3 regions of the Arthrobacter sp. TJ-254 genome follow, and region 3 is predicted to be linked to each of the others. Evidence: riboswitches for the same ligand, from Rfam matches in the RefSeq annotation. Region 3 holds a riboswitch; each other region holds the start of a gene.
What was found. A riboswitch is a leader RNA that binds a small molecule or an ion and turns the genes downstream of it on or off. The one in region 3 is predicted to bind cyclic di-AMP.
Positions count from the first base shown of each region.

Region 1 (9,439 bases), on a different contig from region 3:
GGAGGGTTCCGTCCTCGACCCAGCGGCGGACGGTGTCATCGCTCACGCCGAGGTAGTTCGCTGCGTCGCGTATCCGTATATGCGGCATAAGAAGGACAGTACTCCCTCAGATCAGGCGAGGTAAGGCGGTGGGGCATCTATTTCAGAGCCGTGCCGTATCCTCGGGAGGAGGCGGTGACGGGCAAGAAGTGCCGCACGGGCCTCCGAAGCCGCCCGTGGCAATTCGAGCCGGTCGATCCCCGGCCGGCGCGGGATGGGTGGGGCTGGGCCGGAGAGTACGCGTTTTGGGCTGAGGGAGCATGTCAGGCTAGGATGATATGTCGGTCATATGTTCTACAGGAGTCACCATTAAAAGCGATCTCAGTTCGCCTTTGATCTTTAGTGTCAAAGACCTCGGGCGCAGCCCGGGAAGCATGCGGACAATCGAAGAACATGTACCCGCACCCAAGGATTTCGGCGTGGCGCTGATTGGCGTGCAGGAAGGTTCCACAATGGAACTGGACCTGCGGCTTGAAGCGGTTCATGAGGGAATTCTGGTATCGGGCACCGCAGACGTCGAGGTAACGGGCGAATGCGGCCGCTGCCTGACTCCCATCCGATACACAAGCGATGTGGAGATTCAGGAACTCTTCTACTACGGTGACTCCGAGTCGCTCGACGCTGAAGATGAAGAAGAGCTGCACCGGGTTGAGAGCGATGCGATCGATCTTGAACCAGTGCTGCGGGACGCAGTTGTTACATCGCTGCCGTTCCAGCCGGTGTGCCGGGAGGACTGCAAGGGCCTGTGTTCCGAATGCGGAGCGCGCCTTAATGACGACCCGGACCATCATCACGAAATTTTGGATCCTCGCTGGTCCGCCCTTGCAGGGCTGGCCGGCACTGTCGCTGAGAATGATGCGGCACCACGTACAGAGTCAGACGAGAGAGAAGAGAGTTAGTCGTGGCTGTTCCCAAGCGGAAAATGTCCCGCGCCAATACACGCGCACGCCGGTCCCAGTGGAAGGCAACTGCCCCCAAACTGGTGAAGACCGTTGAGAACGGCCGCGTCACCTACAGCCTTGCCCACCAGGCAAAGGTAGTAACCGACTCCGCCGGCACCCCGCTGTTCCTTGAGTACAAGGGCCGCAAGGTAGCCGACGTCTAACATGGTCGCTGCGACCGGCCCGCATCAGGGCTCTATCGAGTCGCTGCGGAAGCGCAGGTAGACGTGCCTCCCATCGAAGAACTCGCGAAGCGTCTCGGTGTCGAAATCGATGCCGGGACGCTTCGTCTTGCACTCACGCACCGCTCCTATGCCTATGAGCAGGGAGGCATCCCCACCAACGAGCGTCTCGAATTCCTCGGGGATTCTGTGCTCGGGCTATCGGTGACCGATGCCCTCTACCGGGACAACCCGGAACTCTCCGAGGGCGATCTGGCCAAGCGCCGCTCCGCCGTGGTGAGTACCCGCGCCCTTGCCGGCGTCGCGCGCGGCCTGAACCTTGGCCAGCACATCCTGCTCGGTCAGGGGGAGAAGCTGACCAACGGACGCGACAAATCCTCGATCCTTGCCGACACCATGGAGGCCGTCATCGGCGCCGCCTACCTCAGCCACGGCATAGAGACGGCGCAGGCCCTGGTGATGCGCCTGATCGGACCGCTGCTCAAGGACTCTGACGCGCTCGGGGAAGGCACCGACTGGAAGACCCGCATCCAGGAAACCGCCGCGGCACGGCGCCTGGGGCTGATCGACTACCAGGTCACGGGCACCGGGCCCGACCACGCGCGCTCCTTCGAGGCGCTGCTCGTCATCGGGGGCACCCCCTACGGAACCGGAACAGGCCACTCAAAGAAGGAAGCAGAGCAGGCAGCAGCCGCCGCTTCCTGGAAAATCCTCGGCGACACCGCACCGGTCGAAGGGCGCTAGGCACAGTTTGCCCGAACTCCCGGAAGTTGAAGTCGTCCGGCGGGGTCTGGCCCGCTGGGCCCTCGGCCGCTCCGTGGAGCGTGTGGAGGTCCTCGACCCCCGTTCCCTGCGCCGCCACCCTTTGGGGCCCGACGACTTCGCCGGGAACCTGACCGGCGCACGCATCGTCGACGTCGTCCGCCGTGGGAAGTTCCTGTGGATGCCGCTGCTCCCCGCCGACGCACCCGAGGACAAGACACCCTCCGTGGCGCTCATGGCGCACCTCGGGATGAGCGGCCAGATCCTGATGCAGGAACCGCGGGTACCGTCCGAAAAACACCTGAAGGTCCGTCTCGAGCTTTCGTCCGCGGTCGACGGTCTGGGTGCGCCGCTGCCGTCGGAACTGCGCTTTGTGGATCAACGGATCTTCGGTGGGATGTTCCTCACCGACCTCGAGCCCACCCAGGATGGACACATTGGCGGGACGAGTGAGATTAATCTCGCCCTGATTCCCCGTGAGGCTTCTCACATCGCCCGCGATCCGCTCGATCCAGCCTTTTCATTCGAGGCCTTTCACGAGCGGCTTCGGAAGCGGCGGGTGGGCCTCAAGCGGGCGCTGCTCGACCAGGGGCTCATCTCGGGAATCGGGAATATCTACGCCGACGAAGCCCTGTGGGCATCCCGCCTCCACTTCGCGCGCCCCACCGAGACAATGCGCAGGCCAGACACGCTTCGGCTCGTGGAGGCGGTGCGGGATGTGCTCCTGCGGGCCCTCGATGCCGGGGGCACAAGCTTCGATTCCCTCTACGTCAACGTCAACGGGGAGTCGGGTTACTTCGTCCGCTCACTCAACGCCTACGGACGGGGCGGGCAGCCCTGCAGGCGCTGCGAGACGGATGGGGTGGCCTCCCTGATCCGGCGCGATGCCTTCATGAACCGCTCTTCCTACACCTGTCCGCGTTGTCAAAAAGCCCCGCAGAGGCCGCGTCGTTAGTCAACGTTTACCGGGCTGTGATCCAAATGTGACAATCCGATATCTCGCAGGTAGCCTTGAGTCTGCGCCGGGCCACTCGGCATCGGCGCCCTTCGTCAGACTGCCTAACCCTGTCGGTGACTGAAGGACCGTTCGCTTAACATTTCCGACAGGGGCGGGGGAACCGATAGCGGACCTTTCTTGAAAGGTCCTTGGGGTTAAGACGCATGACGGACATCTGCTGGGGAGATGTCCAACTTCGTGTGTCCGGGTGTCCCATCCGAACCCGACAGCTAACTCCGCAGGCATCGGGAGAGGCAACATCATGTCGAAGAATCGTTCAATCGCGCGCCACCGTGCAACCCCGGTCCGCTCGAATCCCCTTAAGACAGCATCACGTGCAGTATCCGCCGGCGCCAGTGTCGCGGGTCGCCCCGCAGCCGTTGTCGTCGCTGCATCGGGCATCATGCTTGGCGCCGCGCTTCCGGCAAGCGCCGCAGGCGAGGTCAACCTGTCGGCCCAGGCCGCACCGGCACCCGTCCAGCAGGCAGCTCCGGCTCCCGCCCCCGCACCGGCTCCTGCCAACGGCGGCTCAGTGACCCACACGGTCCGCGCCGGTGACACCCTCGGCCTCATCGCGGCCAACTACGGCGTCAGCCTCGATGCGATCTTCGCAGCGAACGGCCTTAGCTGGTCATCGGTTATCTACCCGGGACAGTCCGTTGTGATCTCCGGTGAAGGTGTCGCAGCGGCACCGGCTCCGGCCGCTCCGGCCGCTCCGGCCGCTCCGGCCCAGCCTGCAGCTCCGGCAGAGCAGGCTGCGCCGATCCAGACCGCCGCAGTCACAACTGCCGGCCAGATGGGCATCAGCAGCCAGAGTGCGAACATCCAGCCCATCGGCGTTGCAGCCAAGAGCGGCATCGTCGCCACGGCCATGCAGGGCGTTGGCGCGGGCTACGTGTACGGCGGCACCGGGTTCGGTACCTGGGACTGCTCCAGCTTCGTCCAGTGGGTCTACGCCCAGCACGGCATCGACCTGCCCCGCACCACCTGGGCCCAGTTCGCAGCCCTGAAGCCGACCAGCAACCCGCAGCCCGGTGACCTGGTCAGCCAGAACGGTGGAGGCCACGTTGGCATCTACCTCGGCGGCGGCAAGATGATCAGCGCCCTCAACCCCTCGCAGGGCACCCTCGTCCACGACGTGAGCGCCATGCAGGTTGACGGGTACTACACCCGCTAAGCGCACGGAATGAATGAAGAAGGCCGGTGCCCCTGGGCGCCGGCCTTCTTTGTGCCTTATCTGGAGCGGCTGTAATAGCCGGCGAGCCTTTCAAGGCCCTGATCGATGGATACGGCCGGCGTCCAGTCCAGCAGCTTCCGGGTCCGCCGCTGGTCGAACCAGTGGGCGGTCGAGAGCTGCTCGGCGAGGAAGCGGGTCATCGGCGGCTCGGAGGTCCAGCCGGCCCCCCGCCACAGCCGCTCCACGGCCGACCCGGCGGTACGCGCCAGTGGGCCGGGCACGTGCCAGCGGGGAGGGCTCACTCCACCGGCGGTGCAGATTCCGGCGATCAGCTCCCCGATCGGCCTAGGTTCGCCGTTCGTGACGACAACGGCTTCGCCCTCAACGTGCTCGATGCGGTGCAGTGCGGCAACGATCGCGGCGGCGGCGTTGTCGACATAGGTTGTGTCGATCATCGCCATCCCGGCGTCGAGCCGGGGGAGCCGGTGGGCGCGGGCGCGCTCGAGCACCCGTTCCACGAGCTGGGTGTCGCCGGGACCCCATACGACGTGCGGGCGCACCGCGGCAACCCGGAGGTCCGGCCCTGAGGCTTGGAGCGCGAGGAGCTCTGCCCGCGCCTTGGTGCGGGCGTAATCGCCCCGTGCCCGCTCCGGCGTCGCAGGGGTTGTACCGATGCCCATGAGGGAGGTTCCGGTGTGCGCGACCGAGGGTGAGGAGACGAACACGAAGTCCCGTACTCCGGCCTGCCGGGCCGCTTCAAGGACAATGCGGGTTCCCTGGACGTTGATCTCCTCGAACTCGGATGCCTTTCCGGCGAAGGAGACCTTGGCGGCGAGGTGGATCACCGCATCCATTCCGCGCGCGGCCCGCTCCGCCGCCGCCGGGTCGGTTACCGAGCCGAGCAGGTCCTCAATGCCCTCAAGTCCCGCGGGGCGGCGCTGGAAGCTGCGCACCGTGTGCCCCCGTGCCCGCAGCAGCACGGCGACGGCGCCGCCGAGGAGGCCGCTCGCGCCGGTCACGAGAACCCTCATGGCCGGGTGACGCGGCCGCCGGCGAGCGTTTTGGTGGCCCAGCGGGCCAGCCGTGAGCGGTCGAGCTTGGAGTTGTGGCGGATGTCCACGGGCAGCGACGGCACCGTCAGCACGGCCGCGACCTGCGTGCCCGCCGCAAGGCCGGCCGCACGCACCTTGGCGGCGAGGGCCGAAGGGGCGAGGGCTGGTTTGTCCCGGCGCCGCGCGGGTTCGGCCAGTTCGACGACGGCGACGACGGCCTGGGTGCCCTCGGGGCCCACACCGACCACTGCCGCGAGCCGGACGTCGTTAACGGCCTCGACTGCGTGTTCGATACCGACGGGCGTGAGCACGCCGTCCGGAGTGGTGATGATGTGCCCGAGGCGTCCCTCGACCCACAGCCGTCCGGCGGCGTCGAAGTGCCCGATGTCCCCGGTGCGGTGCCACGGCGCAGTCCGCGACGACTCGTGCTCCGTCCGCCACAGGCGGTAGTAGCGGTCCTTCACATGCGGTGCGTCAACAAGGATTTCGCCGGTGACCCCGGGCTCGGTCGATGGATCGCCCGCCGCCGATCCGTCTGCGGAGAGGGGGCTGACCGCCACCCTGGCGCCGTGGACGGCCGTTCCAACGCACACACCGTTTCCCGCTCCGGGCATGCCCGAGGCGGCGTCGGCTTCGGCCGCGCGGATCTGGAGGAGATCGACGTCGGTGACTGGCAGCGCCTCCGTCATGCCGTAGGGGGTGTGGAGGGAGGCGGCCGGAAGCAGCTCCTTGACGGATTCCAGCAGCGGGGCAGGGATGGGGGCGCCGGCTGAAAGCACCAGTTCAACATTCCGCAGTGCTTCAGCGCCCGAGGGCTTCAGGTCCGCCGCGGTTGCAAGGACGTTCCGGAGCGCTGCCGGGGAGGCAAAGACGGCGGTCGCTCCGACGGCCGCAGCGGCGTCGGCCAGGGCGGATGCCGTCAGCGTGCGCGGCGCCGTCACGTCCATATCGGGGGTCACCGATACGACGCCGAGGGCGGGCCCGAGCAGGGCGAAGGGCGCGAATCCTGCGACGAGCGCGCCGCCGGGGGCAAGCCCGAACGTCTCGGCAACGGTGTCGCGCATCGCCGAGAGCTGCCGGTGCGTGTAGACAACGCCCTTCGCCGGGCCGGTCGAGCCGGAGGTGAAGAGGATCGCCGCGTCGTCATCGGGGCCCGGTGCAGACGGGCCGGAGCCTACGGTGTCGGACGGCCGCGGCGCCTGGCGCAGTTCCTGCAGCGAGGTTTCAACCCCGAGCGCTCCGCGACGGGGCGCATCGAGCTTTTCGATGCTGACCCGGCGGCCGGGCCAGCCCAACACGCGGGCCGCGGTGAGGGCCCGGTCGATGCCGATCAGGAGATCGGGGGAGCTTCCCTTGACCGCGCGTGAAAGGCCCCGTGTGCCGAGCCCTGCATCAGCGACGACGACGACGGCGCCGATGCGCAGGCACGCGTAGAGGACAACGGTGAGGTCGACCCCGGGGGGAACCATGAGACTGACGCGGCTGCCGGTGCCCACGCCGAGTCCCCGGAGGCCGGCGGCCACTGTTTCAACTTCTCCCGCCAGCTCCGACCAGGTGAGGGTGCGGCGGACGGCTCCGTCGGCGCCCATCTCGGCGACGGCCGGGGTCGCCCCTGCGGCCCCTGCTGCCTGGAGGAGTCTGTGCTCCAGCGGGGTGAACCCGGTGCCGCCCGTGGGTCGGCGCGCCGCGCCATCATCATCAGGGGAAGGGGCTTCCGCCGTGGCACCGGCTGTGGCGCCGAGCCGCGTGTGAAGCCAGGAGAACAGTGTTCCTGCGACGTCGGCGTCCTCGTGGACGAGATGGCCGGCGTCCTCGAACCGGTGCACGTCGGCATCCGAAAGCCGCTGCGTGAGGTCCTCGAGGTAGGTATCGGAGAAGATGGGATCGTGGGGGCCCCACAGCAGCAGCGAGGGAACCTCGAGGCTCCGGATGCCCTCGGCGATTTCCGCAAGGGCGGGATAGCTGGGGTGGGCCTCGTTGCGGGGAATGTCGGACACGAAATCCGCTATGCCCGTGCGGTCGGCCGGCCTCCGGTAGGGCGCCCGGAAGGCGGCCCTCACTTCCGGGTCCAGCTTCGGCCGGGCGAGGGCGAGCGTCACGTCGAGGAAGGCGGAGGTTGAACGGGTGCCGGTCCGGTGCACCCCGGGCAGCAGTGCGAGCCTCAGGGGAGCGGGAATGGGCCGGGCATCACTCTGGTGCACGGCGGTGTTGGTCAGGATCACTCCGCGCAGGCGCTCGCGGTTGCGGTGTGCATATCCGAGACTGACCACTCCGCCCCAGTCGTGGCCGGCGGTGACGAGCGGCCCCGACAGCCCGAGCGCCGTTGTGAAATCCTCAAGGTCGCCCACCCTGTCGGCGAGCCTGCGGAACACGCCGGTGCGGGCGGAGAAGCCCATGTTCAACTGGTCGACGGCGACAACGCGCCAGCCGGCTGCCGCGCCGGGGGCCAGCAGCGACCTCCACAGGTAGGACCAGGTGGGGTTTCCGTGGACGCACAGGATCGTTCCCCGGGGAGTAGCACCGGATGCCTCGAGGAGCGCCGTGTTGTCCAGGTAGTGCCAGGTGAAGGAGCTGCCGGGGGCATCGGCCGGGCTTGAGGAAGGCACGTCGATGTACCGTGACCACGACGGGTCAAGGCCGGGAAGTGCTACCACGCAATCTCCATCATGGAGGTGTTGAGCCCCGAGCCAACTCCGAGGCACAGGACGCGGTCGCCGGCGTTGAGCGACTGCCCCTCCTGGGCGAGGGTCATGGGCAGGGAGGCGGGCCCCACGTTTCCCCACCGGGGGAACGTGATCGGCACGCGGTCGCGCACGAGGTTGACCGCCTTGATGATGGCGTTCGTGTAGGAGTTTGATACCTGGTGGGTCACGTATCGGTCCATGGCGTCCCACTTCCACCCGTCGGCCTGCGCCTCGTGCCAGGCGGTCACCACCAGCTCGAGGCCGCCGTCGAGAAGGCCCTTGGTGTCGGTGTACATCCCGTCGACGCCGCCCACGCACAGCTCGTGGTGCTGCGTTCCGGCCCGCGACACACCGCCGAGGATCCGGTGCGAACCGGGATGCAGGTCTGCAGGGCCGATGACGGCGGCCGCAGCGCCCGAGCCGAGGGTCAGTGTGGCGAATTCGCTGAGGAAGTCCTGGCGGGTCGAATCGGGATGGTTCAGCCGCGCGAAGGTCGCTTCCTGGGTGCCCTGTGCATCCTCGCCGGCAACGATCAGGGCGTACTTGATCTGCCCTGAATCGATCATGTTCGCAGCGAGGGTGATGCCGTTGACGAAGCCGAGGCAGGCGTTGGCCAGATCGAAGTTCATCGCTGAGGAGGGAAGGCCAAGCGAGTGATGGATCTTCACCGCCACCGAGGGTTCGAGGTTCCGCCGGGTGACGGAGGTGTTAATCAGCAGCCCCACCTCTCCGGGTTCGATGCCGGCCTCGGCCATCGCCTTGGCGCCCGCCTCGATCGCCGCATCGTCGAATCCCGTCCCGGGGGACCACCAGCGGCGTTCCGTCACTCCGGCAACGCGCTCAAGCAGCCTCTTGGAAAGGCGCAGCCGTTTGAGGCTGGGCGCCAGGCGTTCGTCGAACTCCGCGGAACTGACGACTACCGGGGCCTCCACGCTCGTGACGGCAAGCAGTGCCGTGTTCTCATGTCGAAACGTCGCGTTACCGGTCAAATTTCCTGCCTCATCAACTGTTCAGCTCCCTGAAACGGACGCCGTGACCCGCGTGCGGGCCGGCCAGGGAGCTCGGGATTCTTTCGAACCTTTGGAAAGCCTACTTCGTAATTTGTGCCATTGTTCGATTTTCGTTGGCACGCTCACACTGTGAATGCCGCTTGTTGGTCTCACGACCCAGTAGATTGGGGAGACCCGCCCCCTTCTGGAGATCCTGACCACTGTGCATTTGAAGAGTCTAACCGTGCGCGGCTTTAAGTCCTTCGCCTCAGCGACGACTTTCAACTTCGAACCCGGCGTTACCGCGGTCGTTGGGCCCAACGGCTCCGGAAAGTCCAACGTTGTCGACGCACTTGCCTGGGTTATGGGCGAACAGGGGGCGAAAACCCTCCGCGGCGGGAAGATGGAGGACGTCATTTTCGCCGGTACGTCAGGGCGCGCACCGCTCGGCCGTGCGCAGGTGACGCTGACAATTGACAACGCCGACGGCGCCCTGCCGATTGAATATTCAGAGTTGACGATCTCCCGGACGCTGTTCCGCGCGGGAGGTTCGGAATATGCGATCAATGGCAGAAACTGCCGATTGCTTGACATTCAGGAGTTATTGTCGGACTCC
Region 1 covers NZ_JBZCNF010000001.1:501,948-511,386, forward strand. The annotation lists gene AC4D14_RS02335 (TOBE domain-containing protein) at 1-88, opposite strand, end outside; gene AC4D14_RS02340 (YceD family protein) at 372-938, shown strand; gene rpmF (50S ribosomal protein L32) at 941-1,144, shown strand; gene rnc (ribonuclease III) at 1,208-1,906, shown strand; gene mutM (bifunctional DNA-formamidopyrimidine glycosylase/DNA-(apurinic or apyrimidinic site) lyase) at 1,914-2,879, shown strand; cyclic di-AMP (ydaO/yuaA leader) riboswitch at 3,003-3,180, shown strand; gene AC4D14_RS02360 (C40 family peptidase) at 3,184-4,098, shown strand; gene AC4D14_RS02365 (NAD-dependent epimerase/dehydratase family protein) at 4,155-5,129, opposite strand; gene AC4D14_RS02370 (alpha/beta fold hydrolase) at 5,126-7,804, opposite strand; gene AC4D14_RS02375 (3-oxoacyl-ACP synthase III) at 7,798-8,823, opposite strand; gene smc (chromosome segregation protein SMC) at 9,047-9,439, shown strand, end outside.
Region 1: linked by a shared signal. The riboswitch ahead of AC4D14_RS02360 (C40 family peptidase) and the one ahead of AC4D14_RS05515 (M23 family metallopeptidase) in region 3 are both predicted to bind cyclic di-AMP.

Region 2 (9,439 bases), on a different contig from region 3:
CCCGATCTGATGATGGTGCTGCTGGCCATCTTCCTCGTCGGTACGTTCGGGCTGAACTTCGCCGTATTCATCGCGGCAATGGCCCGCACCGAGTTCGGGCAGAACGCCGGAGTGTTTGGGGTTCTCTCCTCGGTCATGGCGGTTGGGTCGGTTGCCGGAGCGCTTCTGTCGGCGAGGCGCGACAAACCGCGGATGCGTTTCGTCTTCGGGGCCGCCGGTGCCTTCGGCATCGCCTGCGGGGTCGCCGCGCTGGCGCCAACCCTCGAGCTTTTCGGCCTCGCACTGGTCCCGGTGGGACTTTTCGCCCTCACCCTGCTCACGAGCGCCAACGCCTACGTCCAGACAACCACCGACCCGGTCATGCGCGGGCGCGTGATGGCCCTCTACTTCGCCATCTTCCTAGGGGGCACACCGCTCGGCGCGCCGGTTGTCGGCTGGGTATCCGACGCGTTCGGGCCGCGGTGGAGCCTCGGTGTCGCCGCCGCCTCCGGCATTATTGCCGCTGCTGCAGGACTGTTCTGGGCCTGGCGCTACCACGAGGTGCGGCTGCGCTACGACCGCTCCCTACCCCGGCGCCTGCGCATCACCCACGAGGCACCCCACAGCGCCGGGGACTGAACCTGCAATCGGCGCCCTGGGCTCACTCGCCGCCCTCGCCAAATTCGGCACTGAGCCGTTCGACAACGTAGTCGATGCACGAAAGCAGCGCGGATACGTCGTCGGGCTCGATCGCCACGAACGTGGCAATGCGCAGCTGGTTCCGGCCGAGCTTTCGGTACGGCTCGACGTCCACGATCCCGTTGGCACGCAGCACCGAAGCGATAAGCGCGGCGCGGATGGGAGGGGTGATGTCGATCGTGGTGATGACGTTTGAGCGGTCCTCGGGACGCACCACGTACGGCGTTGCGACCTCCGAAGCCTCGGCCCAGGCGTAGACCCGGCCGGCCGAATCCGCCGTGCGGGCAGCTGCGAAGTCCATTCCCCCGTTGCTGTTGAGCCACTGGAGCTGGGCGTTGAGCATCACCAGTGTCGCCAGGGAGGGAGTGTTGTAGGTCTGGTTCAACTGCGAATTGCCGATCGCCGTCTGGAGGTTGAGGAAGTCCGGAATCCACCGCTCCGACGCGTCGATGCGGGCCGCCCGCTCAAGCGCCGCCGGCGAGAACAGCCCCAGCCACAGTCCGCCATCCGAGGCGAAGTTCTTCTGGGGTGCGAAATAGTAGACATCGGCCTCGGACACGTCGACGGCCAGCCCGCCGGCGGCCGAGGTCGCGTCGATGAGCATCAGTGCGCCGTCGTCGGCACCTGCGACGCGTCGGACGGGGGCCGCGACGCCCGTCGATGTCTCGTTTTGGGGCCAGGCGTAGACGTCGGCGCCGGCCTCGGCGGACGGCTCGGGCCGGGTGCCCGGCTCGGAGGTGATGATGGAGGAGCGCTCCAGGAACGGCGCCTTGTCCGTTGCCGCCGCGAACTTCGACCCGAACTCGCCGAAGGAAAGGTGCTGGGCCCGGGAATCGACAAGCCCGAACGCTGCGGCATCCCAGAACGCCGTCGAACCTCCTACTCCGAGAACAACCTCATACCCCTCGGGCATGCCGAAGAAGGTGGAGAGCCCTTCGCGGACCTCACCGACGAGGTTCTTCACCGGCTTCTGCCGGTGCGAGGTGCCAAGGATCGACGGGTTGGCGGCCGTGAGGGCACTGAGCTGTTCGGAGCGCACCTTCGACGGGCCGGCGCCGAAGCGGCCGTCCCGGGGCAGCAGGTGGGTGGGAATTCTTAGGTCCGAAAGCTCGCTCACTGGTCCTCCGTGTGGATGTGGGGTGGGTGGGGCAACGGGCCCAATTCTGCCCCAGCGGAGGTGCGCCGGGTTATTTATGAAGTGCAGCACGCCGCACGGGCGGCGTCGACGCACGATTGCCGGGGCCGAAGGCGGATGGGTTAACCTGAGGGGGCGTAGGGACCCGGCCCGGTCCGGACGTGCTGCACGCAGCACGCAGTGCCCTTACCCGCCCCGCATTGTGCCGCACCTAGGAGCCGAACCCTCATGACGGACCTCATCGATACCACCGAGATGTACCTGCGGACCATCCTTGAGCTTGAGGAAGAGAACATCGTCGCACTGCGGGCCCGGATCGCTGAGCGGCTCCGCCACTCCGGCCCCACTGTGTCCCAGACGATCGGGCGCATGGAGCGGGACGGGCTCGTTGTGGTCTCCGGCGACCGCCATCTCGAACTCACCGAGCTCGGCCGGCGCCGCGCCACGGGAGTGATGCGCAAGCACCGCCTTGCCGAACGCCTGCTCAGCGACGTCATCGGCCTCGACTGGGCCTACGTCCATGAAGAGGCGTGCCGGTGGGAACACGTGATGAGCGAACGCGTCGAGCGGCGCCTCTACGAACTGCTCGGGCAGCCATCGCAGTCGCCCTACGGCAACCCGATTCCGGGCCTCGAAGCGATCGGCGGAGTGCCTTCAGAGTTGCTCACCGACGGCGTCACGACCCTCCTCGCGGCAATGGAGGACTACCGGCCGGGCACTGCGGTGACCCTCCTGCGCCTTGCGGAGCCGATCCAGGTCGATCCCGAGCTGCTGTCCCAGCTCGCCGACGGCGGACTCCGCCCGGGCGCGTCGCTCAACCTGGAGTCGGTGGGCGGCTACGTCTCGGTGCGCGTTCCGGGCGTCGACGGGGCCCTTGAACTGCCGCCGGAAGTCGCTTCCCACGTTTTCGTCTCCGTCGCCTAAGGCGCCGGACCGGCCCCGGCGCGGGCCGCATCATGGGGAAACAGGGCAGCTACGCCCTGAACACAGTTGATAACAACGTGGTCACTTTGCGTCAACGCTCCGGGACTGCCAGACTGACCCTCGATACCTCGCCGTGATCTTCCTTGGAGTGCGCCGCAGCCATGTTCCTGCGGATTTCGTTTCGCTCCCGCAGATCCGTTGCGCAGCTCCGTAGGAAGGGAACGTATTTGTTGAAGCAGGAAGTGTCAGGACGCCGCCGGGCGGGTGTTCCGGTTGTCTCCGAGCGTCCGAGGGATGCGCACCGGGCCGAGCGCCGCAGCCGCGGAACGCGGCACCCGGCGGCCGCTCCGCGCCCGCGCGATGCGCACCGCACCGAGCGCCGGCGCCGGGCAGCCGGATACCGCGAGGACCTTTCCTTTTCGGGACTGAGCCAGAAGGTCGCGATGGCTGCCGCCGTGTCGGGCATCGCCCTGACCGTCGCGTGGCCCACGACAGCCGCGGTGCCGGCTTCCGCAACCGCTGAGGCGGCCCCGGCGGGCGCCGAAGTGCATGTTCCCGCCTCGGCCCGCGTCGACTTCGACCGCGCCGCGCTCAGCACTACCCTCGGCGCCGACGCGCGGCTCGAGGCGGTCATGACCGCCTCGGCTGGATCAGCGACCCCGGCGGCGGCCAAAGGCGCGCTGACGGGCCCCCTTGACGCCCTCGTCGAAACCTCCGGATTCGGCTTCCGCCCAAGTCCGATGACAGGGCTCGGGGAACTCCACAGGGGCCAGGACTTCAGTGCGGCCTGCGGCGCCCGGGTATATTCGGCTGCCGCAGGTACCGTGACCTTCGCCGGATGGCACCCCTATGGGGGAGGAAACCGGATCGTTGTGGACCACGGCAACGGCCTGGAAACCACGTACAACCACCTCTCGGTTATCGAGGTGTCCGAAGGCCAGCAGGTGCGGCGGGGCGAACGCGTCGGGCAGAGCGGATCAACCGGCGCTTCAACGGGCTGCCACCTCCATTTTGAGGTGATGATCGAGGGCCAGGTCGTCGACCCTCTGGGCTGGCTGTAACACACCCTCGACCCTTCCGTGACCGTAATGTGACAATCTGCGTGATCTAGGGTACGTTCTACTCGTGCCAGATCGTCATAGGTCTGGCGCCCTCAAGCAAATCGCCTAGCTCTGCCATTGCCTGAGGTCCGTCCGCACATTCGCATGGCAGAGGCGGGGGAACCAATTTTTGGGTTTCGCAAGAAATCCTTGGGGTTAAGTCGCTGATTCGTCAGCGGCCGGGTGACTCCCATCCGAATCCGACAGCTCACCTCGCAGGCATTGGGAGAGGCAATTTCACGTGTCCAATAATTCTCTGGGTCGCCACCGCGCGGCCCACGTGTCAGCGAGCCCGCTCACAGTTCTTTCTCAGGCCGTTTCCTCGAATGCAGGAACTGTAGGCCGCCAGGCCGCCGTCCTTGTCGCAGCCTCAGGCCTCGTCTTCACCGCAGGTCTTCCCGCAAACGCAGCACCCGCCGCAGAGCGCGAAGTGCAGTCAACCTCATCGTTGAGCGTGACTGCCCCCGCAGCCTCGAAGGTCAGCGCCGCAGCCACGGCCGCCGTCTCCTTTGAGCGCGAAGCCGTGAACGTCACCCCCGCCGTCGTCGTTGCGGCACCGGTCGAGGCGCCGGCCGTCGAGGCTCCCGCCGCACCGGCTCCAGCCGCAGAGGTCGTTGTTGCCGCAGCCCCTGCCGCAAAAGCTCCTGCCGCCCCCGCAGTCCAGGCCGCCGCAGTCACTCCGGCTCCTGCCGCTCCCGCTCCCGCCGCGAAGCCGTCCGCCGGAATCGCAGGCGCCCTCGTCGGCTCCGCATACTCCCAGATCGGCGTTGCCCAGGACTGCACCGCCATGGTCGAGAAGGCACTGCGCTCGGTTGGAAAGTCCGTCGGCGACCTCGCTCCGGGCCAGTTCTTCCAGTACGGCGACGTCGTCGGATCCCCGCAGGCCGGTGACCTCGTGATCACCGCGGGCCACGTGGCAATCTACGTCGGCAACGGCCAGGTCATCAGCGGCGGCCTCAACGGGCTGAACACCGGTCTTCACTCCCTCTCGGATCTTCCCGGCGCAAGCTTCGTCCGCGTCCGCTAAACCCCACTTTCACACTCCCCCTCTCACACTCCGGAGAACCCCTATGTCTTCTCGCGCCCCGATCGCCCGCCACCGTGCCGAAGTCCAGCACACCGCACCCCTTGCAGCCCTTGCCAAAGCCGTCACCGAGAACGCCGGCGGCATGGGACGGCAGGCCGCAGTCATCGCTGCTGCATCCGGCCTGGTCCTGACAACCGGCGTCGCGGCCAACGCCGCGGACCTGCAGCCCGAGCGTGAATCCTTTGCCTCGACGCTCAAGGTCGACGCCAGCCCCGCCGTCGTCGTCGCCGACGCCAACGCCAAGGTCGCCTTCAACCGAACCCCGGTCAAGGCCGTCGCCAAGCCCGTCACCGTCGAGGTGACCGTTGCCGCGGAGCCATCGGCCCCGGCAGCACCGGCAGTACAGGCCACCCCGGCCGTGCAGGCAGCTCCGGCAGCCGTGCAGGCCGCTCCCGCCGTCGTGAAGGCTCCCGCCGCACGGAAGGCGCAGGCAGCTCCGGCCGCTCCGGCCGTCAAGGTTACTCCCGCAGCATCCTCCGGCAAGGCCGCAACCATCGCCGCGGCGGCCAAGGCCCAGCTCGGCGTGAACCAGGACTGCACCCGGCTCGTGAGCAACTCCCTCGCCGCAGCCGGCATCAACTTCCACGGCTGGCCGGCAGGCTACCTGTCCCTGGGTCGCACCGTCAGTGCCGGTGAAGCAGTTCCGGGCGATCTCATCTACTACGCCAACGGCGGCATGGGCCTGGCCCACATCGCTGTGTACATCGGCGGCGGCCAGGCTGTGCACGGCGGCTTCAACGGCAACTCGACCGTCATCGCCCCGGCGCAGCTCGGTTCCGGCCCCGTGTTCATCCGCGTGGGCGGCTGACACCCAGCGCCTGGTGGTTCTTCGAACCAACAGCTGAAGAAAGGAACCGGCAGCGGTGCTGCCGGTTCCTTTCTCTTAAAGTGCCGCCCCTGCCTCCGCGCCGCAACTTCGCTCTTTCTATTCGCCCCGGCGCGCAGGTCGGCTACCCTAGGCATTGTTAATCCGAAGAACTTATCCCGAGCATCCGGGGTGGCAGCCGGTAGCGGGGACATAGTCCGCAAAGAGGCATGCGCATGCGCACTCTCGTTTTGAATGCAGGATATGAACCGCTGGCGGTTGTTACGTTCCGCCGGGCGCTGGTGCTTGTGCTGACAGGCAAAGCGAGCGTCGTTGCCGAGGATGAGGATCCGGTTGTCGGGCCTTCCGAAATTCTCGGACGCCCGTCGGTGATCCTGCTGAACCGGTATGTGAAGATCCCGTACCGTCAGGAAACGGCTGCGACCCGGCGCGGGGTGCTGCGCCGGGACAACCACCTCTGCGCTTACTGCGGGAAGACCGCTACGACAATCGACCACGTCTTTCCCCGCTCCCGCGGCGGGACCGACACCTGGGAGAACATGGTTGCGTGCTGCCTGCGGTGCAACAACGCCAAGGGGGACAAGACGCTGGGCAGCCTCGGCTGGAGCCTTCGTGTTGTGCCGCGGCCCCCGCGCGGGCCGTTGTGGCAGCTGCGCGAACTCGAGAAGCCGGCGCCGCAGTGGAACGAGTTCCTCACCGAAAGGGCAGCTTGAGCGACCCAGCGCCACTTCCGTACGACGCAGTCATCCTCGCCGGCGGGCGGTCCTCCCGGTTGGGCGGAACCGCCAAGGCAGGCCTCACCATCGGCGGCCGGACGCTCCTTGAGAGAACCCGCGCCGCCGTACCGGATGCCCTGCTGACCGTCATCGTGGGGCCGGCGGACCCCGCTCAGGAGGCGGGGGTGATTGTCACCCGGGAATGCCCGCCCTTCGCCGGGCCTGCGGCAGCCCTCTGTGCCGGACTCGCAAGCCTCGCGGCCGAGCCCGACCGGGACCTTCCCGCGTGGACCTTCGTCCTCGCCTGCGACATGCCCCGGTGCGATGTTGCGGCCGAGGTACTGCTCGGTGCCGCAGCGGAGGACCCCTCGGCTTCTGTCGTCGCGCTTGACCGGGACCGGGTCCAATTGCTCGCCGGGCTGTACCGCAGGGAGGAGCTCTTCGAGGCTGCGGCTGAGGCGCTGGCTGCGGGAGGCGCGCAGAATCTTTCGATGCGCGCCCTCCTTGCTAGGGTGAAGATTAGACCGGTCCCGGTTCCGCCGGGCACGACGTCGGACGTCGACACCTGGGCTGACGCCCGGATTCTCGGTGTTGACGTCCGCTAACCAACCCGTGGAGGGTACTCATGGACGAGCGCGAAATACTTCTTCAGCAATGGAGCGAGAAGCTGCTTTCGGCTTTTGAACTTGGGGATTCCAAGGTCGACGTCAACGCCATCCTGGCACTTGCGGGAAACGCTGCCGCCGCAGTGGTGCGCCCCGCAGCGCCGCTGACCACCTTCGTGGCCGGCTACGCCGCCGGGCTCGCCGCAGGCAGCGGGCAGGCTGAAGAAGCCGTGGCGATGCGGTCAGCGATCGAGCACGCGTCGCGGGTCTGCGACGAGGCGGGGGCGGAACGCTGATGGGCGACGTTATTGACGGCGGACGGGACATGAGCTGGGAGAAGGCGCGGGAGGCTGCTTACAACGCCGGGCAGCCGATGCCGTTCCAGACGGTGCCGCTGGCGGATGCGCTCGGCCAGACCCTCGCCGAGCCGGTCGAATCCCTCCTCGACATACCCCATTACGCATCTTCGGCAATGGACGGCTGGGCTGTCAGCGGCCCTCCGCCGTGGACCTTCGTCACGCCCAAGCCCGCCGAGGACTCCGGGCGGTGGCACCCGTCCCCACACACCGATTCGGGCACCATCACCCTTGAGCCGGGGCAGGCAACCTTCATCCTCACCGGCGGAGTGGTTCCCCACAACGCGACCGGCATCCTCCGGACCGAGCACGGGGAAATCCGTGAGAATGTGCTCACCCGGAACGACCTCGCGAGGCATGATGAGCCGGTTCAGGGCGAACACATCCGCCCTGCGGGGGAGGAAGCGGCACTCGGCACCATCGCGATCCCGGCCGGCGTCGTGCTCAATCCCGCCCAGATCGCCCTTGCCGCTGTATGCGGCCACGACACGCTGGCGGTCCTGAGGGCGCCGCGGGTTTCGCTGCTGATGACCGGTGACGAAGTCATCGAGGCGGGGCTTCCCCAGCCGGGCCAGGTCCGCGACACGTTCGGGCCCCAGCTGCCCGCGCTCGTGGCGATGCTCGGCGGGCATGTCGACGTCGCGGGGAGGGCCAAGGACGACCTCGACGACGTCGTCAACGCCATCAGTGCGGAGGCGACCGACGAGTTCTCCCTGGCCCGGGCGTCGGGGGATGTGCTGATCACCACGGGTGGGACGGGCAGTTCCTCCGCGGACCACATCCGCCGGGCGCTGGCGGTGCTCGGAGCCGAGATGATCATCGACGGCGTCGCGATGCGCCCCGGGCACCCGACGCTGCTCGCCCGCCTGCCGGACGGCCGGTTCCTGGTGGGCCTGCCGGGCAACCCCCTCGCGGCGATGATGGCGATGTTCACGGTTGCTGCGCCCCTGCTCGCCGGTCTGCGCGGAGCTCCCATACCGGGATTGCATCGGGTCCTCAGCGGAGGGTATTTCGAGCCGTTGAGGGGCAGGAGCAGGCTCGTGCCCTACCGGATCGAGGCCGGCCGTGCGGTGCCGAGCCGGCACCAGCGTTCGGGCATGCTCCGCGGGCTCGCCTCCGCCGACGGCGTGATGGTCGTCCCGGCCGAAGGGTGCGACATCGACCAGCCGCTTCCCGCGCTGACGGTGCCCTGGCATCCGGTCCCGCAGGCCAACTGACCTCCCGCACGACTGACTTCCCGCGCAACTGAGAGGAGCAAGCACATGAGCAGCCGAGTCACCCAACGACGCCGCATCACCAAGTTCCGGCTCGGTTCCGATGTTCCGGGTGGATCAACCCGGCGCGAAGACGTCCTTGCCGGGGAAGAACCGCTTGAAATCCGGCTGGGCGGGAGGCCGTTCACCGTGACGATGCGGACCCCCGGAGACGACTTCGACCTCGTCGCAGGCTTCCTCGTCTCCGAAGGGGTGGTGTGGGAGCCGGGGCAGCTGCCAAGCCAGCGCTACTGCGCCGGAGTGGACGACAACGGGCAGCAGACCTTCAACGTTGTGGAAGCCCAGCTCCGGCCGGGAGTGGTGTTGCCGGAGACTGCGCTCGAACGGCACGTCTACACCTCGAGCTCCTGCGGGATCTGCGGGACCGCCTCGATCGATGCCGTCCGCAAGTCGTCCCGCTTCGACCTGCGCGAGGACAACGCCCCGGTCGACGCCGCCGTCCTCGCCGGCCTGCCCGACCGCCTTCGGCAGAACCAGAAGCTGTTCGACCGCACGGGCGGCGTCCATGCGGCGGGCCTGTTCACAGGCGATGGCGAGCTGCTGTGCCTGCGCGAGGATGTGGGCCGCCACAACGCCGTCGACAAGGTGGTGGGATGGGCGCTGCGCGAGGGCATGCTTCCCCTTGCCGGAACGATCCTCCAGGTCTCGGGCCGGGCATCGTTCGAACTCGTCCAGAAAGCGCAGCTCGCGGGCATCCCGATCCTTGCGGCGGTCAGCGCCCCCTCCTCCCTCGCAGCC
Region 2 covers NZ_JBZCNF010000003.1:55,859-65,297, forward strand. The annotation lists gene AC4D14_RS08985 (MFS transporter) at 1-618, shown strand, start outside; gene serC (phosphoserine transaminase) at 641-1,795, opposite strand; gene AC4D14_RS08995 (iron-dependent transcriptional repressor DtxR) at 2,042-2,737, shown strand; gene AC4D14_RS09000 (M23 family metallopeptidase) at 2,965-3,798, shown strand; cyclic di-AMP (ydaO/yuaA leader) riboswitch at 3,907-4,073, shown strand; gene AC4D14_RS09005 (NlpC/P60 family protein) at 4,079-4,864, shown strand; gene AC4D14_RS09010 (NlpC/P60 family protein) at 4,908-5,732, shown strand; gene AC4D14_RS09015 (HNH endonuclease) at 5,966-6,463, shown strand; gene mobA (molybdenum cofactor guanylyltransferase) at 6,460-7,071, shown strand; gene AC4D14_RS09025 (DUF6457 domain-containing protein) at 7,092-7,367, shown strand; gene AC4D14_RS09030 (molybdopterin molybdotransferase MoeA) at 7,367-8,644, shown strand; gene fdhD (formate dehydrogenase accessory sulfurtransferase FdhD) at 8,690-9,439, shown strand, end outside.
Region 2: linked by a shared signal. The riboswitch ahead of AC4D14_RS09005 (NlpC/P60 family protein) and the one ahead of AC4D14_RS05515 (M23 family metallopeptidase) in region 3 are both predicted to bind cyclic di-AMP.

Region 3 (9,439 bases):
CAACGCCAGCGGCAAGTCAACCCTGCTGCGCGGGCTGGCCCGGCTGCTCAAGCCCGCCAGCGGCACCGTACTGCTCGACGGCGAGGACATCCACTCACTGCCCACACGAGCCGTGGCGCGCACCCTCGGACTCCTGCCGCAGGCTCCGGTTTCCCCCGAAGGGATCACCGTCACCGATCTGATCGGACGCGGACGCTATCCGCACCAAGGCTGGTTCCGGCAGTGGAAACCCGAAGACGACGCCGCTGTTGCCGCCGCGCTTGAGGCCACAGGCATCACCGAACTCGCCGACCGCCCCGTCGACGAGCTGTCCGGCGGACAGCGGCAGAGGGTCTGGATCGCCCTTGCCCTGGCCCAGGAAACAGCAATCCTGCTCCTTGACGAGCCAACCACCTTCCTCGATGTGACACACCAGGTCGAAGTGCTCGACCTGATCACGGACCTGAACCGGAGGGCGGGGACGACCGTGGCGATGGTGCTCCACGACCTCAACCTGGCCGCCCGGTACGCCGACCACCTCATCGCCGTGAAGAACGGCCGGATCCTTGCGCAGGGCCTGCCGTCCGAAGTGGTCACGCAGCACATCGTGTCCGAGGTGTTCGGCCTGCAGTGCCAGGTGATCCCCGACCCCGTCTCCGGCACGCCCCTGGTGGTGCCGATCGGCCGCCACCATGGCGCGGCAGTGGCAGGCTCCGAACGCTCCGGTGCTGCATCATGACCGACCTGACGCACCGCCCACCGCACACCCAGCCCGCGGTTCCGGTCATGCTGACGTTCGATGTTGAAGTCAAACGCGTCCAAAGGATCGGTGCGAACTTCAACCGCATCACCTTCGCCGGGCCAAGCCTGAAGGACTTCGGGGTCGTAGGACCCACCCACGACCTGCGGATCAAGGTGCTGATCCCGCCGGCCGACGGGAACGCGCCCGACATCGCCGCACTGATGCGGGCCGATCCGGAGGGCCGCGGCTGGTACCAGCAGTGGCTCGGCCTCGACCCGGCAGTGCGCGGCGCAATGAGGACCTACACCGTGCGCAGCACGCGCTGCACGGCGGCAGAACCGGAAATTGACGTCGACTTCGTACTCCACTTCGACGCGAACGGCAGGGGCGGACCCGCCTCGCAGTGGGCGGCGGCCGCCGGTCCCGGCAGCAGGATATGCCTCATCGGACCGAACGTTAACGCCGCGCGCTGCTCCACCGCAGGCGCCTACGGCGGCATCGAGTGGGCCCCGGGCCTGGCGCAGCGCGTGCTGCTTGCCGGCGACGAAACCGCCGTTCCGGCCATCGGCGCGATCCTTGAAACGCTGCCCGCCGACATGGGAGGCCATGCCTTCCTTGAAGTTCCCGACGCCGCCGACATCCAGCCGCTTCCCACGGCCTCGAAGGTGGCGGTCACCTGGCTGGTCCGTAACGGGTGCGAACACGGTGAACTCCTCGGAGCCGCGGTGCGCAATGCGGTTCCCCAGCCCGGGTGGGCCGCCCTCGGGGCAGCGCCGGGCGGCGCCGACGGCGGGGAAGTGGCAGCGGGCCCCGAACCCGAGGACGTCGACATCGAACAGGCCGTCCTGTGGGAGACGCCGCAGCGCCTTGAGGCCTCCGGGCATGAGAACGGCGGCGGTGACCAGCCCGCCGGAACCCGGCCCTTCTACGCCTGGATCGCGGGGGAGGCGGCAGTGGTCCGCGGCCTGCGCCGCTATCTGGTGCGCGAGGTCGGCATCGACCGGAAACAGGTGGCCTTCATGGGGTACTGGCGCCTCGGCCGGGCCGAATCGGCATGATTGTGCAGCGCTTCACACAACGACACGCCGGAAGCCATGTAACGGAATTGTAACTTTAGGCGAAGCGAGTAGTATTACTCGGAGTCTGAACCAACTTTTGAGGTCCGCACGCCAAACCCTGTCAGCGGACCGCCCTCAACCTTGCATGACAGGGGCGGAGGACCCACCACCCGGCAGTCAGCGACTGCCTCGGGGTGAAGCCTTCACTGCACTAACTGTCCGCAGTGCAACGAGCCGCAGCGCAAGCTGCCGCTGCGTTGCGCAGTGGGGCCGAGTCAACTCTTGCTCGAACCCGACAGCTAACTTCGCCGGCGTTCGAGAGAGGTATTTTCGTGACCCAGCCGGCCATGTCCGGGCGCCGCCGCGCGCCCGGAGCCGTCCCGAGCACTCCTGCAGCAACCGTGGTGTCCGACCGACCCTGCGAACTTCCCAGCCGTCGCGACCTGCGTCCGCAACCGTCGGCCCGGAGCGGCAAGGGCAGCCTGACCGCGAGGATCCGCCAGGGCGGCCTCGCCGCGGGAGCACTGTTCGTTGGGGCAGGGCTCATCATGGGTGCCGTCGCCCCTTCCCAGGCAACCGCCGAGTCCCCGATCAGCCAGGCGGCCGCGGCCGAACCGGCGCCCGAGGTGACCGCCGACGCCAAGGCGAAGATCGACTTCGGCCGGCAGAGCCCCGCCGCCGTCGCAGGCAAGGCCGAAGCGAAGGCCAAGGCCCTCTCCAGCAGCGTCAAGAAGGCGAAGGCCAAGAAGGCCGCAGCCCTCGCAGCACCCCTCGACAACCTTTCGGTCGCCTCGACCTTCGGATACCGGGTGAACCCGCTCGGCGGATACGCACCCGAACTCCACACCGGCATCGACTACGCGGGAGCGTGCGGCACCCCGGTCAAGGCAGCGGACGACGGCAAGGTCATCGACTCAAGCTGGCACCCCTACGGTGGAGGCCAGCGGATCGTCATCGACCACGGCGCCGGAATGAAGACCACCTACAACCACCTCAGCCAGCTCGGGGCCAGCGTGGGGCAGAAGGTTTCCCGCGGGTCCCTGATCGGCGCTGTGGGGACCACCGGCAACTCCACAGGCTGCCACCTCCACTTTGAAGTGCTGATCAACGACGCCAAGGTCGACCCGCTTCCCTACCTGTAGGAAGCGCGCCCGCCGGGCGTGATGCTGCAGCAGCCTGCAGCGCGTGCCGGATTACGGCAGGGGGTTGCTCAGGATTGCAGGGTCCTTGCTACCGAAGGGCATGCGCAGCCGCAGCGCCTCGGGCATCATTTCGAAGGACATGTGCGTGGCCCGTCCCAGCGGGTCTCCGTCAAGCTGGACCTCAAGCGGTTCGTGGAGCTGCACTTCGGCGCGGCTGCACTGGAAGTACTGAAGGGACGGGTCTTTGCCCTTCCCGCGGGCAAACAGTTTCCCGGCCACGTTGAGCCAACCCAGCTTTCCCCGCGGAGCGACGGTCATGAGGTCAAGGAGGCCGTCGTCGATCTTGGCGCCCGGGAAAATTTCGAGCCCACCCATGATCTTTCCGCAGTTCCCGCCCATCACGCTGCGCAGCCGGCGCTCGAAGGGCCGGCCGCCGTCAACGGTGATTGTGGTGCGTGCCGGACGGCCCGGAAGGTTCCGGATGCCCGCGTCGACATACGCGAGCCAGCCCACGCGGTCCTTCAGGTCATCGCGCGTATCCGACATGATGGCGGCGTCGTAACCGAGCCCGGCCATCACCAGGAACACGTGGGCCTCCTGCGCGCGGTCAACCGTGACATGGACGACGTCGATCCTGCGCTCGGTCCCGTTGAACGCGGTCTCAACGGCCTCCTCGGGGTTGTCCACGGCGATGTCGAGGTTGCGAGCCAGGAGGTTCCCTGTCCCCAGCGGCACCAGCGCCATCACCGTGTCAGTGCCCGACAGCTCCTCCGCGACGCAGCGCACGGTGCCGTCGCCGCCGGCCGCAATGACGACGTCGACCCCGGCACGCAGCGCCTCCTGCGCCTGGCCGTGGCCGGGGTCCTCCGGCGTGGTCTCCAAAATCAGCGGCTCAAGCCACCCTTCCCGCGCCGAAATGCGCGCGACGATCTCCCGCACGTCCTGCCCGGTGTTCTTGATCGGGTTCAGGATGAGTGCTGCTCGCCGTCCGGGTGTGCCGGGGGTGGTGGTCATGGAGTCCTTCGGTCGAAGTGCGGAAAATGGCGCGCCAAGGGGCATCTGCGCATGAGCTTACCGCGCTGAGTCCCCGGACCGGGAGGAGGACGGGGTAGCCTGTCCGGGTGGAATTTACTCAGCGGTACGTCGCACTTGGCGATTCGTTCACTGAAGGAGTGGGGGACTGGGATCCCGGCAGCCCCAATGGGGTGCGCGGCTGGGCCGACCGCGTGGCGGAGCAGCTCATCCTCGCCGACCCGGGCTGGGGGTACGCGAACCTGGCCGTGCGGGGAAAGAAAATGCAGCAGATCCTCGACGAGCAGATCGAACCGGCGCTCCGGCTGCGTCCCACGCTCGTGAGCCTCTATGCCGGAGCCAACGACCTGCTGCGCCCGCGCGTCGACATCGACCGCCTCGTCGAGGGGTACGACGCGGGGATCGCCCGGCTCGCCGACAGCGGTGCAACGGTCGTGCTGTTCACAGGCTTCGACTCGTCGGCTTCGGCAGTCTTCAGCAAGACGCGCGGCCGCACCGCCGTGTACAACGAACTCATACGGGAGGTCGCGGACCGCCGCGGTGCCGTGATCGTCGACTATTGGAGGATGCGCGAGTTCCAGAACTGGGGTTACTGGGACGTCGACCGCATGCACATGTCGACGGCCGGCCACACCCTGATGGCGATGCGCGTGCTGGAGGTCCTCGCAGCCTCGCACAGCGTCGACACGCCGGAACTCGAGGCACGGCCGGCGCTCTCGCGGCTGCGGCAGCTCCGCGCCGACGCGCAATGGGCCCGCGACCACCTCTCGCCCTGGGTGGGACGGCGCCTGCGCGGGGTCTCCTCCGGCGACGAGCTCCGGGCAAGGTATCCCGAGCTCACCCAGCCGGACTTGGTGCGACGATGACCGAACCGGATTGGCTCAGCGCCGAGGAACGCAGGGCCTGGCTTGCCCTCTACGCCGTCTCGACGCTGCTGCCCGGCGCCCTCGACGCCCACCTCTTCCGCGAGGCGCGCATCACCCTTTTTGACTACCATGTGCTGGCGATGCTCTCCGAGGCGCAACGGACCACCCTTCCCATGAGTGAACTTGCCGACCGGTCAACGGCTTCGCTGTCCCGCCTCAGCCACGTGGTCAAGAAGCTCGAGCAGCGCGGGTGGGTCATCCGCAACCCTTCGGCGAAGGACGGGAGGGTGACGACCGCCGCCCTCACCGCGGAGGGACTGAAAACGGTGAAGCAGCTGGCCGTCGCCCACGTGGGGCAGGTGCGCAGCCTCGTCTTCAACCCGCTCGACGACCGCGATGTCGCGGACCTGGAGCGGGTCGGGCGGAAAATCCTCGGCAGCCTCAAGCACGATTCCTGGATTCTCAAGGAAGGGACGCCCGGAGAGCGGTAGGCGCGGCCCCGTTGCCGGCGCCGACGCCGAAGAATCCCTTCCCCCGGTTTGGCTCAGCGGCGGACGACCCGTAGTATGGTATGGCGTTTGGTTGAGCTGGATCCCGCATGCCGGGGTCGGCCCAGCTACCCGTAACTACCTGGAATTAAGGTCGTCGCAGGGCTTCGCGCCCGCACGCCGACCTCAACTTCACCGTCTTCCCCGCGGCGAGGCGCCTCGGCAGGTTCTCACCCTGCCAGGTCCACCTCCGGAAAGCTGCAGTAATAACGGTGTCATTACTGGTGGCGGGACGCTTTAAAAGTGATTTCGTCACGATCATCTAACTGGAGGAGAGTTATGGCAGCCCACTGCCAAGTGACCGGAGCCGAGCCTGGCTTTGGACACAGCATTTCGCACTCGCACCGCCGCACGAAGCGTCGGTTCGACCCGAATATTCAGAAGAAGCGCTACTGGGTTCCGTCCCTGCGCCGCAACGTCACGCTGCAGGTTTCGGCCCGCGGCATCAAGACCATCGATGTGCGTGGCATTGACGCCGTCGTGGCCGAGATCCAGGCGAGGGGAGTGAAGCTCTAGTGGCAAAGGACAAGGACGTACGTCCCATCATTAAGCTGAAGTCCACTGCGGGCACCGGGTACACCTACGTGACCCGGAAGAACCGTCGTAACGACCCTGACCGCATGGTCCTGATGAAGTACGACCCCAAGATCCGCAAGCACGTCGAATTCCGAGAGGAGCGCTAAACAATGGCCAAGAAGTCAAAAATTGCTCGCAATGAGCAGCGCAAGGTTATTGTTGAGCGCTACGCTGCGAAGCGCCTCGAACTCAAGAAGACCCTGGTCGACGAAAACGCTACCGACGACGCCCGCGAAGCGGCTCGCCTCGGCCTGCAGAAGCTGCCGCGCAACGCGTCGCCGGTCCGCCTCCGCAACCGCGACCAGATCGATGGGCGCCCCCGCGGCACCCTCCAGAAGTTTGGCATCTCCCGTGTCCGGTTCCGCGACATGGCACACCGCGGCGAGCTGCCCGGCGTGACCAAGTCCAGCTGGTAATCCACGACGGTTGAGGAAAGCCGGCGGCCTACGGGCCGCCGGCTTTTCTTATGCCCCGGGGTCCTGATCCCCTTCAGCGCACGGCCGGCAGCGGCCCGCCGGAGGGCGAAATACCCGCCCGATCGCGGAAATTGCCCAAAAACATAGCAAAATACGCTCATATCGAGCCCAAATTTGATGTTCCGTTCGCCCAAGCTGGTAAGTTCTCGGACAGAGGCTTTTCGAATATCCCGAAAGCTCGATGTACTAACACATGTCCAGGAGGACCGAAAATTGGCTAAAAACCGTAGTGAACTCGTTGCCGAGGTAGCCGCCAAGGCTGATACCAGCCAGGCTGCAGTGAACAGCGTCCTCGACGCTCTGTTCGATGTCTTCGCGGAGTCCGTTGCCAAGGACGAAAAGATCAGCATCCCGGGCTGGCTGGCTGTTGAGCGCACGAGCCGCGCTGCCCGCACCGGACGCAACCCCCAGACCGGCGAGACCATCCAGATCGCTGCCGGCCACGGCGTCAAGCTGACCGCGGGTTCGAAGCTGAAGGCTTCCGCCAAGTAACACAGGTGAACTCCACCGCAGAATTTGGGACCGCTGCCGAGAACCGGCAGCGGTCCTCTGCGTTTAATACGCATCGAATTGGCCCTTGTTCTACCGCGGGTAGACAATAGGAGGCGTGTCAACAACCGCGAAGGACCCCCGGCCCGCAGCCGGTGCCACCCGCAATCATGCGCAGGCGGTGCCTCCGGCCCTGCTCGCGGCCGGTGCTGCCGTCGTCCTTGCCGGTCTCCTGGCCGCCCTGCTCTTCTCAGGCGCCGCAGCCCCGCGCCAGCTGGGTGATCCCGGGGCCCTGACCCGGTGGGGGCTTCCTGCCGCCAAGACGCTCAACAACCTCGGCGCTGCCGGCACCATCGGGGCGCTCATCTTCTCAATCGTCATCCTTCCCCGGACCACCGGCGGGGGCCGGCGCCCGCGTGCGAAAGACACCCAGACGGAGCATCCAGCCCTCACGCGGGCCCTGACGCTCGCCTCGGTGTCGGCAATTTCGTGGACCCTCGGCGCCCTGGGGGTCATGGTCCTCTCGTACTCCGACGCCGCCGGCGTGCCCGTGAGCTCCGACCAGGCGTACACCACCGGACTCGCCGAATTCCTGACGGACTTTGGCACCGGCAGGGCCTGGCTTGTGACCTCGACCGTCGCGGCCGTCCTCGCAACCCTCACCTTCGGTGTGCGCTCCCTCAACGGCCTCGGCGCAATGGCGGCGCTCGCCCTCCTCAACCTCCTCCCCATGGCCCTTGTCGGCCACGCGGCGAGCGGCGACGACCACAACGCAGCGGTCAACTCGATCGCGCTGCACCTGGTGGGAGTCTGCCTGTGGGTCGGCGGGATCCTCGTCCTCGCGGTCGTGGGAGGACGCCTCGGCGACCAGACCCTGCCCGTCCTCAAACGGTTCTCGGCACTTGCCGGGTTCGCGTTCGCGCTCGTGTTCCTCTCCGGCATCGTCAATGCCAGCCTGCGGATCTCCGACCTGGCACAGCTGAGCTCCCAGTGGGGGCTGCTCGTCACCCTCAAGGCCGTGGCAACCCTCGTGCTCGGCGGAGTGGGCTGGATGCACCGTCAGTGGGTCATTCCGCAGCTCGGCGGCCCCGGCGTCGCCACGGAGGCCCGGCTCAGCGCACGGCGGGTCCTGTGGCAGCTGATCGCCGTTGAGCTGCTGATCATGGCCGCCGTCTCGGGAATCGCCGGCGCGCTCGGCCGCACGGCACCCCCGCGCGCGGAGGAACTCGCCCCCAACGCGTCCCCCGCGCGGATCCTCACCGGCTACGACCTTCCGCCGGCACCCACGCTGTCCCGCTGGTTCACCGAATGGCGGCCGGACTGGCTGTGGATCGCCGTCGCCATGACCCTCGGTGCCGCCTACCTCCTCGGGGTGCGCAACCTGCGCCGCCGGGGCGACTCATGGGCGCTGCCGCGCCTTCTGAGCTGGCTCATCGGGCTGGTGCTGCTGACCTACTTCACCTCGGGCGGTCCGGCCGTCTACGGCGTGGTGCTCTTCAGCGCCCACATGGTCGACCACATGGCCCTCACCATGGTGGTGCCGCTGTTCCTCGTGATCGGCGCCCCCGTGACCCTGGCCCTGAAAGCGCTTCCCGCCCGCACCGACGGCACCCGCGGCATCCGCGAATGGATCCTCGTGCTGATCCATTCGCGCTTCTCCGCCGTGGTGACCCACCCCTTGGTCGCGGCCGCGAACTTCGCCGGATCGATCGTCATCTTCTACTACTCGCCCCTCTTCGGATTCGCGCTGCGCGAGCACGTCGGGCACGAACTGATGATCACGCACTTCCTGATCACGGGCTACCTTTTCGTCCTCACCATGGCCGGCACGGACCCCCTGCCGAGGCGGGCGCCGTACCCCATGCGCCTGCTGCTCCTGTTCTCCACAATGGCCTTCCACGCCTTCTTCGGGGTCGCCCTGATGGGCTCCACGTCGCTGCTGCAGGCCTCCTGGTTTGGCAGCATGGGCAGGGACTGGGGGCCTTCGGCCCTCGAGGACCAGCAGATCGGCGGAGCGGCCACCTGGGGGATCGGGGAGGTGCCAACGCTCCTCCTGGCCATCGGCGTCGCCATCATGTGGTCAAGGACCGATGCGCGCGAGACAAAGCGCAAGGACCGCGCTGCGGACCGGAATAATGACGCGGACCTCGCCGCTTACAACAATATGTTCGCCAACCTGGCGGAGCGGGACAGGCGAAGCCAGGCCCCCGCACCCCAGGTTCCCGCAAAGCCAGGAGACAACGAATGACCGACACGTCGATCCGTAGCTCGTACCGAGTCCGCGCCTCCGCGCTTGAGGGCCGCAACTGGCTCAACACCGGCGGGAAGCAGTTGGGCCTTGAGGAGCTGCGCGGGAAAATCGTGATCCTCGACTTCTGGACGTTCTGCTGCATCAACTGCCTTCACGTCATCGACGAACTGCGCCCCCTCGAAGCCAAGTATTCCGATGTCCTCGTGACGGTCGGCGTCCACTCGCCCAAGTTCGAGCACGAGGCCGACCCCGTGGCCCTTGCCGCCGCCGTCGAGCGGTA
Region 3 covers NZ_JBZCNF010000002.1:101,414-110,852, forward strand. The annotation lists gene AC4D14_RS05505 (ABC transporter ATP-binding protein) at 1-718, shown strand, start outside; gene AC4D14_RS05510 (siderophore-interacting protein) at 715-1,779, shown strand; cyclic di-AMP (ydaO/yuaA leader) riboswitch at 1,900-2,108, shown strand; gene AC4D14_RS05515 (M23 family metallopeptidase) at 2,112-2,921, shown strand; gene AC4D14_RS05520 (diacylglycerol/lipid kinase family protein) at 2,973-3,935, opposite strand; gene AC4D14_RS05525 (SGNH/GDSL hydrolase family protein) at 4,043-4,819, shown strand; gene AC4D14_RS05530 (MarR family winged helix-turn-helix transcriptional regulator) at 4,816-5,310, shown strand; gene rpmB (50S ribosomal protein L28) at 5,647-5,883, shown strand; gene rpmG (50S ribosomal protein L33) at 5,883-6,050, shown strand; gene rpsN (30S ribosomal protein S14) at 6,054-6,359, shown strand; gene AC4D14_RS05550 (HU family DNA-binding protein) at 6,633-6,911, shown strand; gene AC4D14_RS05555 (bifunctional copper resistance protein CopD/cytochrome c oxidase assembly protein) at 7,027-9,156, shown strand; gene AC4D14_RS05560 (NHL domain-containing thioredoxin family protein) at 9,153-9,439, shown strand, end outside.